Regions from separate parts of the Streptomyces sp. NBC_00247 genome, predicted to be linked through region 2. Evidence: riboswitches for the same ligand, from Rfam matches in the RefSeq annotation. Region 2 holds a riboswitch; the other holds the start of a gene.
What was found. A riboswitch is a leader RNA that binds a small molecule or an ion and turns the genes downstream of it on or off. The one in region 2 is predicted to bind cyclic di-AMP.
Positions count from the first base shown of each region.

Region 1 (7,466 bases), 1.2 Mb from region 2:
CCTCGGGGGCACGTGTCCGCACGGGCAGCCCGCCGGTTCTGGGGGATGCATCCACATCCTTGGCCAGAAGAGCACGCGTGGCAACTGCCTCATGCAAAAAGACCGTTGGAGTGGGTGTGGCGGTGCTTTGGGCCTAACTGTGTTGCTCTGCGCGCGGGATGACGGCAGGGCTGGATCGGCGGTGGTGAACTCGGCTCGTGGAAGGGCGGGTTGCCGGTGTCCGTACCCCTGGTGGGGATTCTTCGGGCGGGCGGCAACGCTTTGGGGGCGAGCCCTGGGCGTGTGCGCCGATGCCGGGAGAGCCGCTCGGTCGTGCCCGTGTGGTTCCGGGGTGGTTCGAAGCCCGCTCAGGATGCCGTAGAGTTGTGTTCATCGACGCGGGGTGGAGCAGCTCGGTAGCTCGCTGGGCTCATAACCCAGAGGTCGCAGGTTCAAATCCTGTCCCCGCTACTGAAGGCCCGGGCCCGGCACGCACAGCGTGCCGGGCCCGAGTCGTTCCCGCGTGTTCGCCCACGGGAATGCGTGCGCAAGCGTCGTCCGTTCGGCCCCTCCGTTCTCTGCGAGTGTTCGGCCCGCTCGGTCCGACCGGCGCGTAAAGATCTGCCGTAATGGGCATGAACTGGTCCATCCAGGGACCTCGCACACCCGCACGGTCGCGGCCACCAGGTCGAACGCGTTGACGGGAGTCCGGGCGTCCGGGGAGTCCGGGCGTCCGGAGCGGTTGCGCCGCCGTTTCCGTGCGCGGCGCACGGGCACTCGCCGAACGGTGTGGAACCCCGTTCCGCCGGACCGGTGCACCCGCCGTACGCCGACGGTGGGGGGCGCTCGACGGGGAGCCGTGCGCTCCCCCCAATGGACGACGAGGAGTCGCCGCACGGCGCGGTTCGGGCCGGCCCGGGCGGGGCGCGGTAGGTTCCGCAGCCGTGGCGGGACAGGGCAGGAGAAGCACAGAGGTGGCGAAACGGCTGTACGGGGGCGGTTGGGCGTCCGGGGGTGTCAGTGCCCGGCGATTCGTGCGGATTCTGCCTGCCCTGCTCGTCCTCGGCGGGCTGGTCTTCGACATCGCGTCACCGCCCCGCTTCACGGCGGTACCCCTGTTCGTCGCCGCGCCTCTGATCGCCGCGCCGTTCGCCTCCCGGGCCGGCACCGTCCGGATCGGTGCCGCCTCGCTGTCGGCCGTCATCGCGATGCGGGTGTACGTGGGCACCATCGGCGAGATCGTTCCGATCATCGAGACGCTCACCGTGGCCACCACGGCCGTGCTGGCGCTCGTCATCAACGGGGTGGTGCGGCGCGGAAGCGAGCAGCTGGCCTCCGCCCGGATCATCGCGGAGACCGCCATGCGCGCGGTGCTGCCCGTTCCGGCCGACCGGGTGGGCGGGCTCCATGTCGCCGCGCGGTACGAGGCGGCGCAGGCGGACGAGTACGTCGGCGGCGACCTGTTCGCCGTCGCGGACACTCCGCACGGAGTGCGTCTCGTCCTGGGCGACGTGCGCGGCAAGGGGCTCGACGCGGTCGAGGCGGTGGCGGTGATCATCGGCGCGTTCCGGGAGGCCGCCGAGCAGGAGGAGACGCTGGAGGGGGTGGCGGACCGGCTGGAGCGTGCGCTGGTCAGGGACGCGGCGCGGCGCGGGGGCCTGGACCCGGTGGAGGGGTTCGTCACCGCGGTGCTCGCCGAGATCCCCCAGGGCTCCGCCACGCTGCGGATCGTCAACCGGGGCCACCCCGAACCGTTGCTGTTGCACGCCGGGGGAGCGCTGGACGTGCTGCGGCCCGGTACGCCCGCGCTGCCGCTCGGCATGGCGCTGGGAGCCTGGCCGGACCAGGCTGACGAGTGGGACTTCCCGCCGGGCGCGACCCTGTTGACCTACACGGACGGGCTCTCCGAGGCGCGCGACTCGGCGGGCGTGTTCTACGACCCGGCGGAGCGGCTGCGCGGCAGGATCTTCCCCGGTCCCGACGAGCTGCTCTCGGCGCTCACCGACGACGTCCGGCTGCACACCGGTGGCCACTCGACGGACGACTTGGCGCTGCTCGCGGTGGCCCGGCCCGCGGAGGACCAGCCGGAGCGCCGGACCACCGTGCCGATCGTGGGCCGCGGCGGCGGCTGACGCGGTTCCGGGCGGCCGGCGTCACTTCTCGGAATCACGCCCGGGTGGCGCTCCCGCGGTCGGCTCCGCGGACCGTCGCCCCGGGTGCGGCGACGGTCCGTAGCGGGGCGGTGCCGCTCGATAACATATGACACACCGTCAGATGAATGCGGTCGTACGGGTCGTCCGCAAGTCGCCCCTATTGGCGGGGGAATGCCCAGGTAAATCCCGGCCCGAAGCGGGAATGATCAAGGGGAACGGCTTGGAATCGGAGCCGTATGTCTATTAACGTTCGATAACGCAGCGCGGTCGTCCCAGCCGTCGTCAGAGACGGCGCCGTGCGCGAGCGCCGAATTCCGCAAGGGAACCGGGGAACCACTTCTTGGGGTGAATCGGACACCTGTGTCTCGACAGAGACACCAGGCGCCCGTAGGAGACCTTCCTGCTCCGAACCCGTCAGCTAACCCGGTAGGCGAGAAGGAAGGAAAGGAGTGCGCCCACGTGGCGTCCAACCAGCCTGCCCCCGAAGCCCCGTCACCCTTCGCCACCCGTGAGGGTTTCGGCTCCCCCGGGGACGCCGACAGGGCCTGGGAGGAATGGAACCCCACCGAGGATTCCCTCCGCCCCGTACGCGGCCGGCACCGCGTCGCCAAGCAGCGTGGTCTCGCGCGTAGTTCCACCGTCCTCGGGGTCGGCGTCATCGCGGCCGTCGGTGCGGGCGGCATGGCCACCGCGCAGAGCAAGCCGCCGGTCTCCATTTCTCTTCCCGATTCGCTCGCGGACAACCTTCCGGACGCCAAGTCCCTTCCCGGGCTGGGTGCTCTGATCACCGCGGTCCAGTCCGACGACACTCCCGTGCCGGTGGCAGCCGCCGCGCCGTTCACCACGGCCGGGCTCACCACGGCGGAGACCGAGCAGGGCGCCACCGACGCGGGCGAGGCGCTGCGCGCCCGCATCCTCCAGCAGGCCGAGCAGCAGCAGTCCGCCGCCGACGCGGACGCGAAGGCGGCGGAGGAGGAGGCGGCGGCGGCCAAGGCCGCCACCGAGGCCAAGAAGCAGCAGGACGCGGCCACGGCGAAGGCCGCGGCGGAGAAGAAGGCGGCGGAGGAGGCCGCGGCGAAGAAGGCCGAGGCCGAGAGGCTCGCCAAGCTCGCCGCCAGCTACTCGCTCCCCACCTCCGCGTACACGATCACCTCCACCTTCGGCGAGGCCGGCACGATGTGGGCCTCCGGGCAGCACACCGGTCTCGACTTCGCCGCGCCGACCGGTACCCCGGTCAAGGCCGTGCACGGGGGAACGGTCAAGTCGGCGGGCTGGTCGGGCTCGTACGGGTACCGCACGGTCCTGCAGCTCGACGACGGTACGGAGATCTGGTACTGCCACCAGTCCTCCATGGACGTCGTCGTCGGCCAGCAGGTCGGCACGGGCGACACCATCGGCCGCGTGGGAGCCACCGGCAACGTCACCGGCCCGCACCTCCACCTCGAAGTCCACACCGCGGACGGCACCGGCATCGACCCGATGGCCTGGCTGACCGGCAAGGGCCTCACCGTCTGACGCCTCCGGGCCCACCCGGGCACGCCGCGTGGGCCCGGGTGGCCGCGTATCCCCCGCCGGACACGCCCTCGGGCGCCCCCTGCCCCGGCAGCCCTGACGCTTCCCCCCGACGTCAGGGCTGCCGGCTTCCCCTTCGCCCTGCCGAATCCCGGCCGAATCCCTGCCGAACCCCGGCCGGAATCCCTGCCGAATCCCGGCCGGAACCGTCGCGCGGCAGTCGCCGCGGCAGCCACCGTCGGGATCACGGCCGGATCCGCCGCCGGAATCGCGGCCCGTGGGTGGCGGCTGGAGCTCCGGAAGCGGAATACGGTCTCCCGTCCGCTCCGTTGAACTCCTCATGACTTCTTCTCTCCGCACACTCGGCACGTCCGGCATCAAGGTCTTCCCCCTCGCCCTCGGCGGCAACGTCTTCGGCTGGACCGCCGACGAGGCCCAGTCCTTCGCGGTGCTCGACGCCTACACCGCGGCCGGCGGCAACTTCGTCGACACCGCCGACGCGTACTCGGCCTGGGTCCCGGGCAACCGGGGCGGCGAATCGGAGGCGCTCATCGGCAAGTGGCTCAAGGCCCGAGGCAACCGCGCGGACGTCGTCGTCGCCACCAAGGTCGGTGCCCACCCCGAGTACCGGGGGCTCGCCACCGGCAACGTCAGGAGCGCGGTGGAGGAGTCCCTGCGGCGCCTCGACACCGACTACATCGACCTCTACTACACGCACTACGACGACGAGAGCGTCCCGGTGGAGGAGATCGTCACCACCCTCGACCAGCTGGTCAAGGAGGGCAAGGTCCGCGAGATCGGCGCCTCCAACATCAGCCCCGAGCGCCTGCGCGCCTCGCTCGAATTCTCCGAGCGCGAAGGGCTCGCCCGGTACGTCGCGCTCCAGCCGCACTACAACCTGGTCTCCCGCGACACGTACGAGGGCCCCGCCCAGGACCTCGCCGCCGAGACCGGCCTCGGCGCGGTCCCGTACTACGCGCTGGCAGCCGGCTTCCTCACCGGCAAGTACCGGCCGGGTACGCGGGTGGAGAGCGCCCGCGCCGCGAGCGCCGGAGCGCACCTGGAGTCGGAGCGGGGGCAGAAGGTGCTGAGCGCGCTGGACGCCGTCGCCGAGGCGCACGGGGCGGAGATCGCCACCGTCGCGCTGGCCTGGCTGGCGTCGCGCCCCACGGTGGTTGCGCCGATCGCCTCGGCCCGTACGCCCGAACAGCTTCCGGCGCTGCTCGCGGTCGCCGAGCTCACGCTGACCGACGAGGAACTGGACCGGCTCACCGAAGCCTCCGCCTGAGCGAAGGCCTCACCCCGGCGGGTGCAGATAGGGGTTGTGCCCGCCGTACTGGCGGTGCGGAGGCGGCTCCTGAGGCGCCGGCGACGGGACCTGGCCGGTGCGGTACGGGGCCGCCGGACCGTCTCCGTACCCGGTCGGCGCCGGGCCCCCCTGCGCGCCGGGCGCGCCGGGCCAGGGCTGCTGCGGGGACGGTGACGGGGGCGCCCAGCCCCGGGCGTGCGCGCCGTGGGCCGCGTGGGCGCCGTGCGCGTGGGCTCCGAGGCCGTACGAGTGGGGCACCGGACGGCGGACGGCCGGCCGGAACACGCTGCGGGCCGCGTGGCTCAGCGCGGGGGAGGCGACGTTCCTGCGCTCCCAGAGGTGGTGCAGCAACTCCTGCTCACGCGCCGCGAAGTCCGCGCCCACGGCGCCGCGCCGGGCGTCCCGCCGCAGCGCGGCCAGTGAGGTCGCGAACGACTCGTACTCCGCGACGGCCCGGGCCGCCGCCCGGCCCCTGGCCCGGTCCGACGCACCGTGCCAGTGCCGGGCCAGATCCCGGGCCATGCCCCGGGCGCGCATCGAGGCGAGCGCGAGCGGTTCGGCCGGGGTGAGCCAGCCGGCCATCGCGTACGCCGGGAACTCGGCGGCGAGCGTCCGCAGTTCCCGTCCGCGCGACCAGATCGCCAGCCAGGTCAGCAGCCCGAACGCGGGCATCATGGCGACGCCGTAGACCAGGTAGAAGCCGTACTGACCCCAGGTCGCCGAACCGTTCCACAGGGCGTGCATGCCCATCGCGAGCAGCAGCCCCAGCAGCGGGAGCGCGATCCGGCGGACCCGTCGCCGGCCGCCCCCCGCACGGCTCGCCGCGGCGAGACCGAAGCCGATGCCCGTCATCGCCGTGAACACCGGGTGCGCGAAAGGCGACAGGACGATCCGCACGAAGAAGGTGCCGACCGTCAGCGACACGATCCCCACCGTCCCCAACTGCCGGTCCTCACCGAAGGCGCTGCCGAGGTAGAGGATGTTCTCGCTGAACGCGAAGCCGGTCGCGGTGAAGCCGGCCGCCACGATCCCGTCGACGACCCCGTTGAACTCCCGTCTGCGGAACAGGAAGAGCATCAGCACGGCGGCGCCCTTCGCGCTCTCCTCGACGATCGGCGCGACGACCGTGGCCCCCAGGGTGTCGGCGCCCGCCGGGTCCGCCGAGAGATTCGCGATCCAGTACGTCGCGAAGGAGTTCGCGACGATCGCGACCAGCGCCGCCGCGCACGAACCCCAGGCGAAGGCGAACAGCAGATTCCGCCAGGGCGCCGGTTCGACCCGGTCCAGCCAGCGGAACGCGGCCATCAGGAGCGGCACCGGCAGCACCGCGAGCCCCAGACCGACGAGGAACCCCTCGGTGCCGGTCTCCTCACGCACCAGAGCCAGGATGAGCAGCCCGCAGATGGCCAGCGTGACGATCACCGCGCCCGCGCGGAACGCCTTGCTGCGCCACACCAGCCCCACCCGGCGCGGGCGGTAGCGCCAGTGGGCGCGCTCCGGGACGGCGCCCAGGATCTCGCCGAGCCGTCGCTCTTCGAGCACGGGGACGACGGGTTGCGGATGTCGGTGCTGCTCGGACCCGGCGGACATGTCCCGACCCTAACGAGCGGGACCGACAACTGACCAGGCGGTTCCCGGGCGGCCCACGTCGTCGACAGGCCGCAGGGCCGATGCCGCCGGGAGCCGATGGGAGCCGTGCGGCTCCGTCGGACGTCCCGTTCGCCGGAATCCTGTCCGCCGGACCTCTCAGATCCTGGTGAAGAGCAGGTCGTGGACGACGTGCCCCTTGTCCAGGCCCTGTCCCTCGAAGCGGGTCAGCGGCCGGAACGCGGGACGCGGCGCGTAACCGCCGTCCGCCCGGGTGTTCTCGAACCGGGGGTGCGCGGTGAGCACCTCCAGCATCTGCTCCGCGTACGGCTCCCAGTCGGTCGCGCAGTGGATCACCGCGCCCGGCTTCATGCGGTCCGACACCAGGTCCAGGAAGTCCGGCTGGATCAGACGGCGCTTGTGGTGGCGGCTCTTGGGCCACGGGTCGGGGAAGTACACCCGAAGCCCGTCCAGCGCCTGTGGCTTCAGCATCTCGCGGAGCAGGATGATCGCGTCGCCGTTGGCGACCCGCACGTTGGTCGAGCCCGCCTGGTCGGCGAGGCGGAGGAGATTGCCCTGGCCCGGGGTGTGCACGTCGACGGCGAGGATGCCCGTGGCCGGGTCGTCCGCCGCCATCTGCGCGGTCGCCTCGCCCATGCCGAAACCGATCTCCAGCACGACCGGCAGTCCGCCGAACATCTGGTCGAGGTCCAGGACGCGCAGACCGTCGATGTCGAAGCCCCACCGCGGCCAGAGGCGTTCGAGGGCGTCCTGCTGGCCGATCGTGACCCGGCTGCGGCGCGGCTGGAAACTGCGGATGCGGCGCTCGTGGTGCGAGCCGGCCGGATCGGCGGCGGGTCCACCGGGGAAGCGCGGCTCCTGGCGCAACCGGCGCTGCCGGTCGAAGGAGGCGGCCCGTCGGGCGG
Region 1 is NZ_CP108093.1:3,712,856-3,720,321, forward strand. It holds tRNA gene OHT52_RS15810 (tRNA-Met) at 377-450, shown strand; gene OHT52_RS15815 (PP2C family protein-serine/threonine phosphatase) at 954-2,111, shown strand; cyclic di-AMP (ydaO/yuaA leader) riboswitch at 2,428-2,580, shown strand; gene OHT52_RS15820 (M23 family metallopeptidase) at 2,592-3,647, shown strand; gene OHT52_RS15825 (aldo/keto reductase) at 3,985-4,932, shown strand; gene OHT52_RS15830 (PrsW family intramembrane metalloprotease) at 4,942-6,543, opposite strand; gene trmB (tRNA (guanosine(46)-N7)-methyltransferase TrmB) at 6,700-7,466, opposite strand, start outside.
Region 1: it holds a riboswitch for cyclic di-AMP, as region 2 does, so the genes downstream of both, OHT52_RS15820 (M23 family metallopeptidase) here and OHT52_RS10560 (transglycosylase family protein) in region 2, are expected to answer to the same signal.

Region 2 (7,466 bases):
CAGGGCTTGGAGGATCAGGGCCCCGGAAGCGATCACGTCGACCCGGCCGGGGTGCATCGCGGGGATCGCGGCGCGGTCGGCGTGGGTGGAGGCGAGCAGGCTGGTGGTGATCTCCTCCACGCGGGCGAGGGAGATCCGGGAGTGGTGGATGGCCTCGGAGTCGTACTCCTTGAGGTCGAGCGCGATGGCGGCGATCGTGGTCACCGTACCGGCGAGGCCGACGAGGGTGGTGGCCCCGGTGAGCGGGACCGTCTCGGCGGCGAGGTCGAGGGCCGCGTCGATGTCGGCGCGGATCGCGGCGATCCGTGCCTCGGTCGGCGGGTCGATCTTCGCGCCGTCCTGGACGAGGTGGCGTTCCGTCATGCGGACGCAGCCGATGTCGACCGAGCGGGCCGCGCGGACCGTGTCGTCGCCGAGGACGAACTCGGTGGAGCCGCCGCCGATGTCGACCACGAGGTACGGGGCGGCGAAGCCGTGTCCGTCGGTGCCGTGGAGTTCCTTGGTGGCGCCGTCGAAGGAGAGCTGGGCCTCCTGGTCGCCGGTGATCACCTCGGGCTCCACACCGAGGATCTCGTGGACGCCCCGGACGAAGTCGGCGCTGTTCTCGGCGTCGCGGGAGGCGGAGGTGGCGACGAAGCGGACCTTCTCCGCACCGAGCTCCTCGATGGCGCCGGCGTACTCGCGGCAGGCGGCGAACGTGCGCTCCAGGGCCTCGGGGGCGAGGCGTCCGGTGCGGTCGACGCCCTGGCCGAGGCGGACGATCCGCATCCGGCGGTCCAGCTCGGTGAAGCCACCGGTGGCGGGGTCGATGTCGGCGACGAGCAGCCGGATGGAGTTGGTACCGCAGTCGACGGCCGCGACCCGGGTCGTGGTCACGCGGTCTCCCCGGCCTGCTTCTCGGGCGTGCAGGGCGTGACGCAGGGGCCCTTGGCCCACCACTCGGGCAGCATGGCGATGGCCTCGTCGCCGAGCGGGTTCACGCCGGGTCCGGCGGCCAGCGAGTGGCCGACGAGGACGTGCAGGCACTTCACCCGGTCCGGCATGCCGCCGGCGCTCGGGAAGCCCTCCAGCACCTCGATGGCGTCGCGGCGGGCGAGGTAGTCCTCGTGCGCGGCGCGGTAGGAGGCGGCGAGCTCCGGGTCGGTGCCCAGGCGCTCGGTCATCTCCTTCATGACGCCGTTCGCCTCCAGCGTGCCGATCGCGGACGCGGCGCGCGGGCACGTCAGGTAGAACGTCGTCGGGAACGGCGTGCCGTCCTCCAGACGGGGCTGGGTCTCCACCACGTCCGGGTTGCCGCAGGGGCAGCGGTGCGCGATGGCGCGCAGCCCGCGCGGCGGCCGTCCGAGCTGCTGCTCGAACGCGGCGATGTCCGCGTCGGTGGGCGGAGTGGATTCGGTCTGCGGAGGGGCGGTGTCCATGCCTGCCTTGGTTCTGCTCGAAGGTGCTGCTCTGTGGGGTGCGGTGCGCCGCGGGGCGCGGTTCTGCTCGGACCAGTGTGCCTGGCCGCGCGGGGCTCAGTCGCCGTGGGAGGAGCCGTCGGATTCGTTGCCGGAGCCGTCCGCGCTGTCCACGCCGTCCCAGAGGTTGGAGTGCCAGGGCCGGCCGTCGGCGCCGGGCTCGCCCCGGCCGTCGTCCGCCGCGTCGGGGTCGATCACGGTGTAGCCGGTCTCGCCGGGGAGGACGTAGTGGAGGTGTTCGCGGGCGAGGCGGCGGATGTACGCGTCGTCCTGGAGGCGGGCCTTCTCGTCCCGCAGCTCCTCGGCGCGCTTCCCGGCGTCCTGGAGCGTCCGTTCCTGGTCGGCGATCTCCTCGCGCTGGGAGACGTACTGCCGCATCGGGTACGCCAGCGCCACGATCAGGGTGCAGACGATCAGCGCCAGGAACGCGGCGCGGCCGGTGAGCCGGGAGCGGTGGGCCTGGCGGCGGTTCTGGGAGCGGTAGACGCGGGCCGCCGTCTGCTCGCCGAGCAGCCGCAGCCTGGTCGCGGTGGAGAACCGGTCGCGGTCCTTCACGGCCATGTTCATGCCTCCCCGTCACGCACGTCCGTCCCCGCACACGGTACGGGACCGAGTGCGGGGACGGACGGAGGCTGGTGGAGCGGGCCCTGGCCGGGCCGCGGATCAGCCCTTGAAGCGGGGGAACGCCGAGCGGCCGGCGTACACGGCGGCGTCGTCGAGGATCTCCTCGATGCGCAGCAGCTGGTTGTACTTGGCGACGCGGTCCGAGCGGGCCGGGGCGCCGGTCTTGATCTGACCGCAGTTCACGGCGACGGCGAGGTCGGCGATGGTGACGTCCTCGGTCTCACCGGAACGGTGGGACATCATGCACTTGAAGCCGTTGCGCTGCGCGAGCTCGACGGCGTCCAGGGTCTCGGTCAGCGAACCGATCTGGTTGACCTTGACGAGCAGGGCGTTGGCCGAGCCCTCCTCGATGCCACGGGCGAGGCGCTCGGGGTTGGTGACGAAGAGGTCGTCGCCGACGATCTGCACCTTGGTGCCGAGCTTGTCGGTGATGACCTTCCAGCCGGCCCAGTCGTCCTCGTACAGCGGGTCCTCGATGGAGACCAGCGGGTACGCGGAGACGAGCTCCTCGTAGTACTCGGTCATCTCGGCGGCCGAGCGCGACTTGCCCTCGAACTCGTACTTGCCGTCCTTGTAGAACTCGGACGCGGCGACGTCGAGCGCGAGCGCGATGTCGCGGCCGGGGACGAAGCCGGCCTCCTTGATGGCCTCGACGATGAGGTCGAGGGCGGCGCGGTTGGACTCGAGGTTCGGGGCGAAGCCGCCCTCGTCGCCGAGACCGGTGGAGAGGCCCTTGGTCTTCAGGACCTTCTTCAGCGTGTGGTAGGTCTCGGCACCCCAGCGAAGGGCCTCGGAGAAGGACTCCGCGCCGATCGGGGCGATCATGAACTCCTGGATGTCGACGTTGGAGTCGGCGTGCGACCCACCGTTCAGGATGTTCATCATCGGAACGGGCAGCAGGTGCGCGTTCGGGCCGCCGAGGTAGCGGAAGAGCGGGAGGTCGGCGGCCTCGGAGGCGGCGTGGGCCACGGCGAGCGAGACGCCGAGGATGGCGTTGGCGCCGAGCGAGCCCTTGTTCTCCGTGGCGTCGAGGTCGCACATCGCCTGGTCGATCAGACGCTGCTCGGTGGCGTCGTAGCCGACGAGCTCCGGGCCGATCTGCTCGATGACGGCGAGGACGGCCTTCTCCACGCCCTTGCCGAGGTAACGCTTGGGGTCGCCGTCGCGAAGCTCGACGGCCTCGAACGCGCCGGTGGAGGCGCCGGACGGAACGGCAGCACGGCCCGTGCTGCCGTCGTCGAGACCAACTTCGACCTCGACGGTGGGGTTACCCCGCGAGTCGAGGATTTCCCGGGCTACGACGACGTCGATGGACGGCACGAGCATCTCCTTCTGGGATGTGACGCTGACTGTGCGGGGCTCTTGAGCCTGGCGACTAGAGCCTAACCGGACACAGGACATCGGCCAGCCGACCGTCCGTCCAGTGACACGACGAGCCTACACATTGTTTCCGTACGGAACATAACGTCCGGCGGTACGGGGGCCGGCGGTCCGCGGTACGGCGGGGGAAGCGAACCTCTCCTTCCCCTCCTCACCTGTACGCCGCTCGCGGTCCCGCATCCGCACCGGCGCCGGAAAAGGCCCTGGCCCGGCGCGCGGGGGGAGTGCGCGCCGGGCCAGGGAGTGGGAAAGGGGTGCCGCCGGACACCCCCGTTCCGGGGAGGAGTGGTTCGTGATTACTTCAGGTGGAGCTGCTGACCCGGGAAGATGAGGTCGGCGTCGTCGACGATGTCGTGGTTCAACTCGAACAGCTTCTGCCAGCCGCCCTTGACGCCCTGCTTCTCGGCGATGGTGCTGAGGGTGTCGCCGGTGACGACCTTGTACTCGCCGTCGCCCTTCTCCACCTTGTCGCCGGTCGGCGTGGTGACGGTCTCGGACTTCGCGGCGGCGGGGCGGTCCTCGCCGCGGGAGGCGGTCTGCGAGTCGGTGGCGCGGTCCGGCGTCGCCGTGGTGGCGCTGTCGTCGGTCGCGGTCGAGCCGGTGCTCGCGGAGGAGCCCGTGTCGACGCCCGGGTCCACACCGTCGTTGGTGAGGTTGCCGGCACCGGCGCAGGACCAGGCACCCGGGCCCTGCAGGTCGAGCAGCACCTCGGCGGTGGCGATCTGCTGCTCCTTGGTCGCCAGGTCGGCGCGGGGGGCGTACTTCGTACCGCCGGCGGCGGCCCAGCTGGACTGCGAGAACTGCAGGCCGCCGTAGTAGCCGTTGCCGGTGTTGATGGACCAGTTGCCACCGGACTCGCACTGGGCGACGGCGTCCCAGGTGGCGACGGAGGCGGCGGAAGCGTTGGTGGCGCCCATCAGCGGGAGGGCGATGGCGGCACCGGCGACGCCGGCGAGCGTGGCCACACGGACGGCCTTGGACGAGCGGCGGTGCTTACCGTTGCTGGACAGCAGCATGGAACGTCTCCTCACCGACGCCTACGAGGTGAGCTGTCGGGTTCGGGCCAATGAGTGCCCGGCCACACGTCCTTGCGTGTGGCTTAACCCCTAGCCGGCTCCGGCCGCCCGTCGTTCCGACGGGCCGTCCGATACCGGCGGCTTACCTGGGTCCCCCGCTCCTGCCTACGGCGCTTTACGCGTCTGTTCCCTTCGACCGACGGCAGGATTCGGCGTGACGGTCGACGGGGCCCGCGGTGCGAGCGGTTCTGACCGTAAACAGAGGGAACCCCCACATTCAATGATGGACATATCAGACAATCAGACCTTACTAGCCACGGTTGAATAACCGTTTCCGCAGGTCAAAGCGGACATCTGCGAACGCCGGTGACCGCGACACGCCGAAACAGCGAAGAGACCCATGTCTCACTTTCGCAAAAGTGGACATAGGCCCCTTAACTGCCCCTCTTTTTGGGGTGTTTTCCCGAATTGGATCAGTTGGCGGGAGCGGTCTCGGCCGTGTCGGGAACGGTCTCCGGCGTGTCGGAGGTGGCGTCCGACGCGGCCGGGGCGGTGCCGGTCGCCGCGGGGGCCTCCGCCGACGTCAGGTCGAGCTCCTGGCCGGGCAGGATCAGGTCCGGGTCGGAGCCGATCACGCTCTCGTTGGCCTGGTAGAGCTCGGTCCAGCCGTCGGAGAGGTTCTGCGCGTCGGCGATCGCCCAGAGGTTGTCGCCGGACCGGACCGTGTACGTCCCGTCCGTCGCGAGGGTCGTGTCGTCGCGCGCGTCGCCGTCCCCGCGCGAGGCGTGCCGGCCGGTGTCGCGCGAGGCGTCGGCGGCCGCCTCGTCCGGGTCGGGCGTCCCGCGGTGCTTGCCGCTCGTCGCGGTGTCACCGGTCGCCGCGTCCGTCGCGCCGCCCTTGGTACCGCTCTTCGCACCGCTCTTGCCGGGCGTGGTGGCGTCCGGGGTGGCCGAGCCGGAGGGCGAGGGGGTCGCGGAGGCGTCGGGGCTCGGCGTGGCGCTGCTCCCGGAGGTGCCGCCGGAGTCCGGGGCGCCGGTCGAGCCGGAGGAGCCCGTCGACTCCGCGGTGCCGGTGGAGACGGGTGCGCCGTCCGCGTCCGGGATCGTGCCGGCCGAGGCTCCCGCGTCCGTGGAGCCGGGGTCGACGCCGATGAGGGCGCCCGCGGGCGCCAGCCCGGAGATCACCGCGCACCCGGGCCACGCCTGCGGGCCCTTGGCGTCGAGCACCTTCTCCGCCACGGCTATCTGCTGGGTGCGGCTGGCGAGATCCGCGCGCTGCGCGTACTCCGTACCGCCGTAGGCGGACCAGGTCTCCTGGGAGAACTGCAGTCCGCCGTAGTAGCCGTTGCCGAAGTCCGCGCTCCAGGTGCCGCCGCTCTCGCATTCGGCGACCTTGTCCCAGGTGTTCGCGTCCGCCGCGCCGGCACTGCCTGCGGCGAGGAGCGGAATCGCGAGGGCGGAGCCTGTCACGCCGGCTGCGACGACGATGGCGGGTGCCTGGCGAGGGCGGCGGTGTCTGCCGTTCGCGGAGCCCATGGGAGTGCCTTCCGTGTGACTGACGGGTGAACTGATGCGTCGAACCGTGAACCTAGCGGGACTCGAACGTGTGTCACAAGTCGATGCCTCGCAGATCACGTGAACATCACAGTGTTGACGGAACGTCACCTTGGTCGAGCGCCGGCCTGGGCGTGAACTCCACCGGAAGGGTGCGCAGTCCACGCATGATGAGCCCTCCACGCCACCGCAAATCGGCTGTTTCTCCCGCAAGACGCAGGTCAGGGAGGCGCCTCAACAGGGTCGCGAGGGCGGTCCGTCCCTCCAGCCGGGCGAGCGGCGCACCCACGCAGTAGTGGATGCCGTGGCCGTAGCCGAGGTGCTGATTGTCACGCCGGGCGAGGTCGAGCGTGTCGGGGTCCTCGAAGCGCGCGGGGTCGCGGTCGGCCGCCGCGAGGACCACGAGCACGGGATCGCCTGCCGCGATCTCCTCGCCGCCGAGGGTCAGCGGTTCGGTGGCGTACCGCCAGGTGGCCAGCTCCACCGGGCCGTCGAAGCGGAGCAGCTCCTCGACGCCGGTGGCGAGCAGCTCCTCCTCCCCCGCCGCCAGCGACGCCTGGAGGCGGGCGCGCTCCTCGGGGTGGCGGAGCAGGGAGTGGGTGCCGTTGCCGATGAGGTTGACGGTCGTCTCGAAGCCCGCGAAGAGCAGGATGAAGGCCATCGCGGCGGCCTCGTTCTCCGTGAGGTGCTCGCCGTGGTCGCTGGTGCGGATGAGTTCGGAGATCAGGTCGTCGCCCGGGTTCTCCCGCTTGCGGTGGATGAGTTCGGCGAGGTAGGCGCGCATCCGCTTCACCGAGCGCGCCACTCCGCCACGTGGTCCGCCGCCGTGGCGGATCATCATGCCCGCCCAGTCCCGGAAGTCGTCCTGGTCCTCCTCGGGCACCCCGAGCAGGTCGCAGATGGCGTAGATGGGGAGCGGGAACGCGAACTCGTGGATGAGGTCGGCCTTGCCCTCGGTCGCGAACCGGTCGATGAGCCGGTCCGTCAGCTCCTGCACGCGGGGCGCGAACTCCGCGACCCGGCGCGGGGTGAACGCCTTGGACACGAGCCGGCGCAGCCGGGTGTGGTCGGGCGGGTCGATGTTGAGCAGATGGGTCATCAGCTCGGCCTTGCGCTCCCCCGGAATCCCGGTCTTCCCCTTGGCGTGCGCCGACCCGGCGTGGTGGACCGGGTTCTTGGAGAGCCGGTGGTCGGCGAGGGCGTGCCGGGCGTCCGCGTACCGGGTGACCAGCCAGGCTTCGACGCCGCTGGGCAGCGTGGTGCGGTGCACCGGGCTGTGCTCGCGGAGCCAGGCGTACGCCGGGTACGGGTCGGTCGCGAACTCCCAGGTGAAGAGTTCGGGGGCGGCGGGCGCGCGGTGCGCGGGGCAGCCGGCGGGGCCGGGTTCCTCGGGGCTGTCGTCCACCGGCCGGTCACTCATCGCCGGTGCCCGGGGC
Region 2 is NZ_CP108093.1:2,541,155-2,548,620, forward strand. It holds gene OHT52_RS10540 (Ppx/GppA phosphatase family protein) at 1-876, opposite strand, end outside; gene OHT52_RS10545 (DUF501 domain-containing protein) at 873-1,418, opposite strand; gene OHT52_RS10550 (FtsB family cell division protein) at 1,515-2,018, opposite strand; gene eno (phosphopyruvate hydratase) at 2,121-3,407, opposite strand; gene OHT52_RS10560 (transglycosylase family protein) at 3,758-4,477, opposite strand; cyclic di-AMP (ydaO/yuaA leader) riboswitch at 4,481-4,660, opposite strand; gene OHT52_RS10565 (transglycosylase family protein) at 4,951-6,012, opposite strand; gene OHT52_RS10570 (cytochrome P450 family protein) at 6,119-7,450, opposite strand; gene OHT52_RS10575 (nucleoside triphosphate pyrophosphohydrolase) at 7,443-7,466, opposite strand, start outside.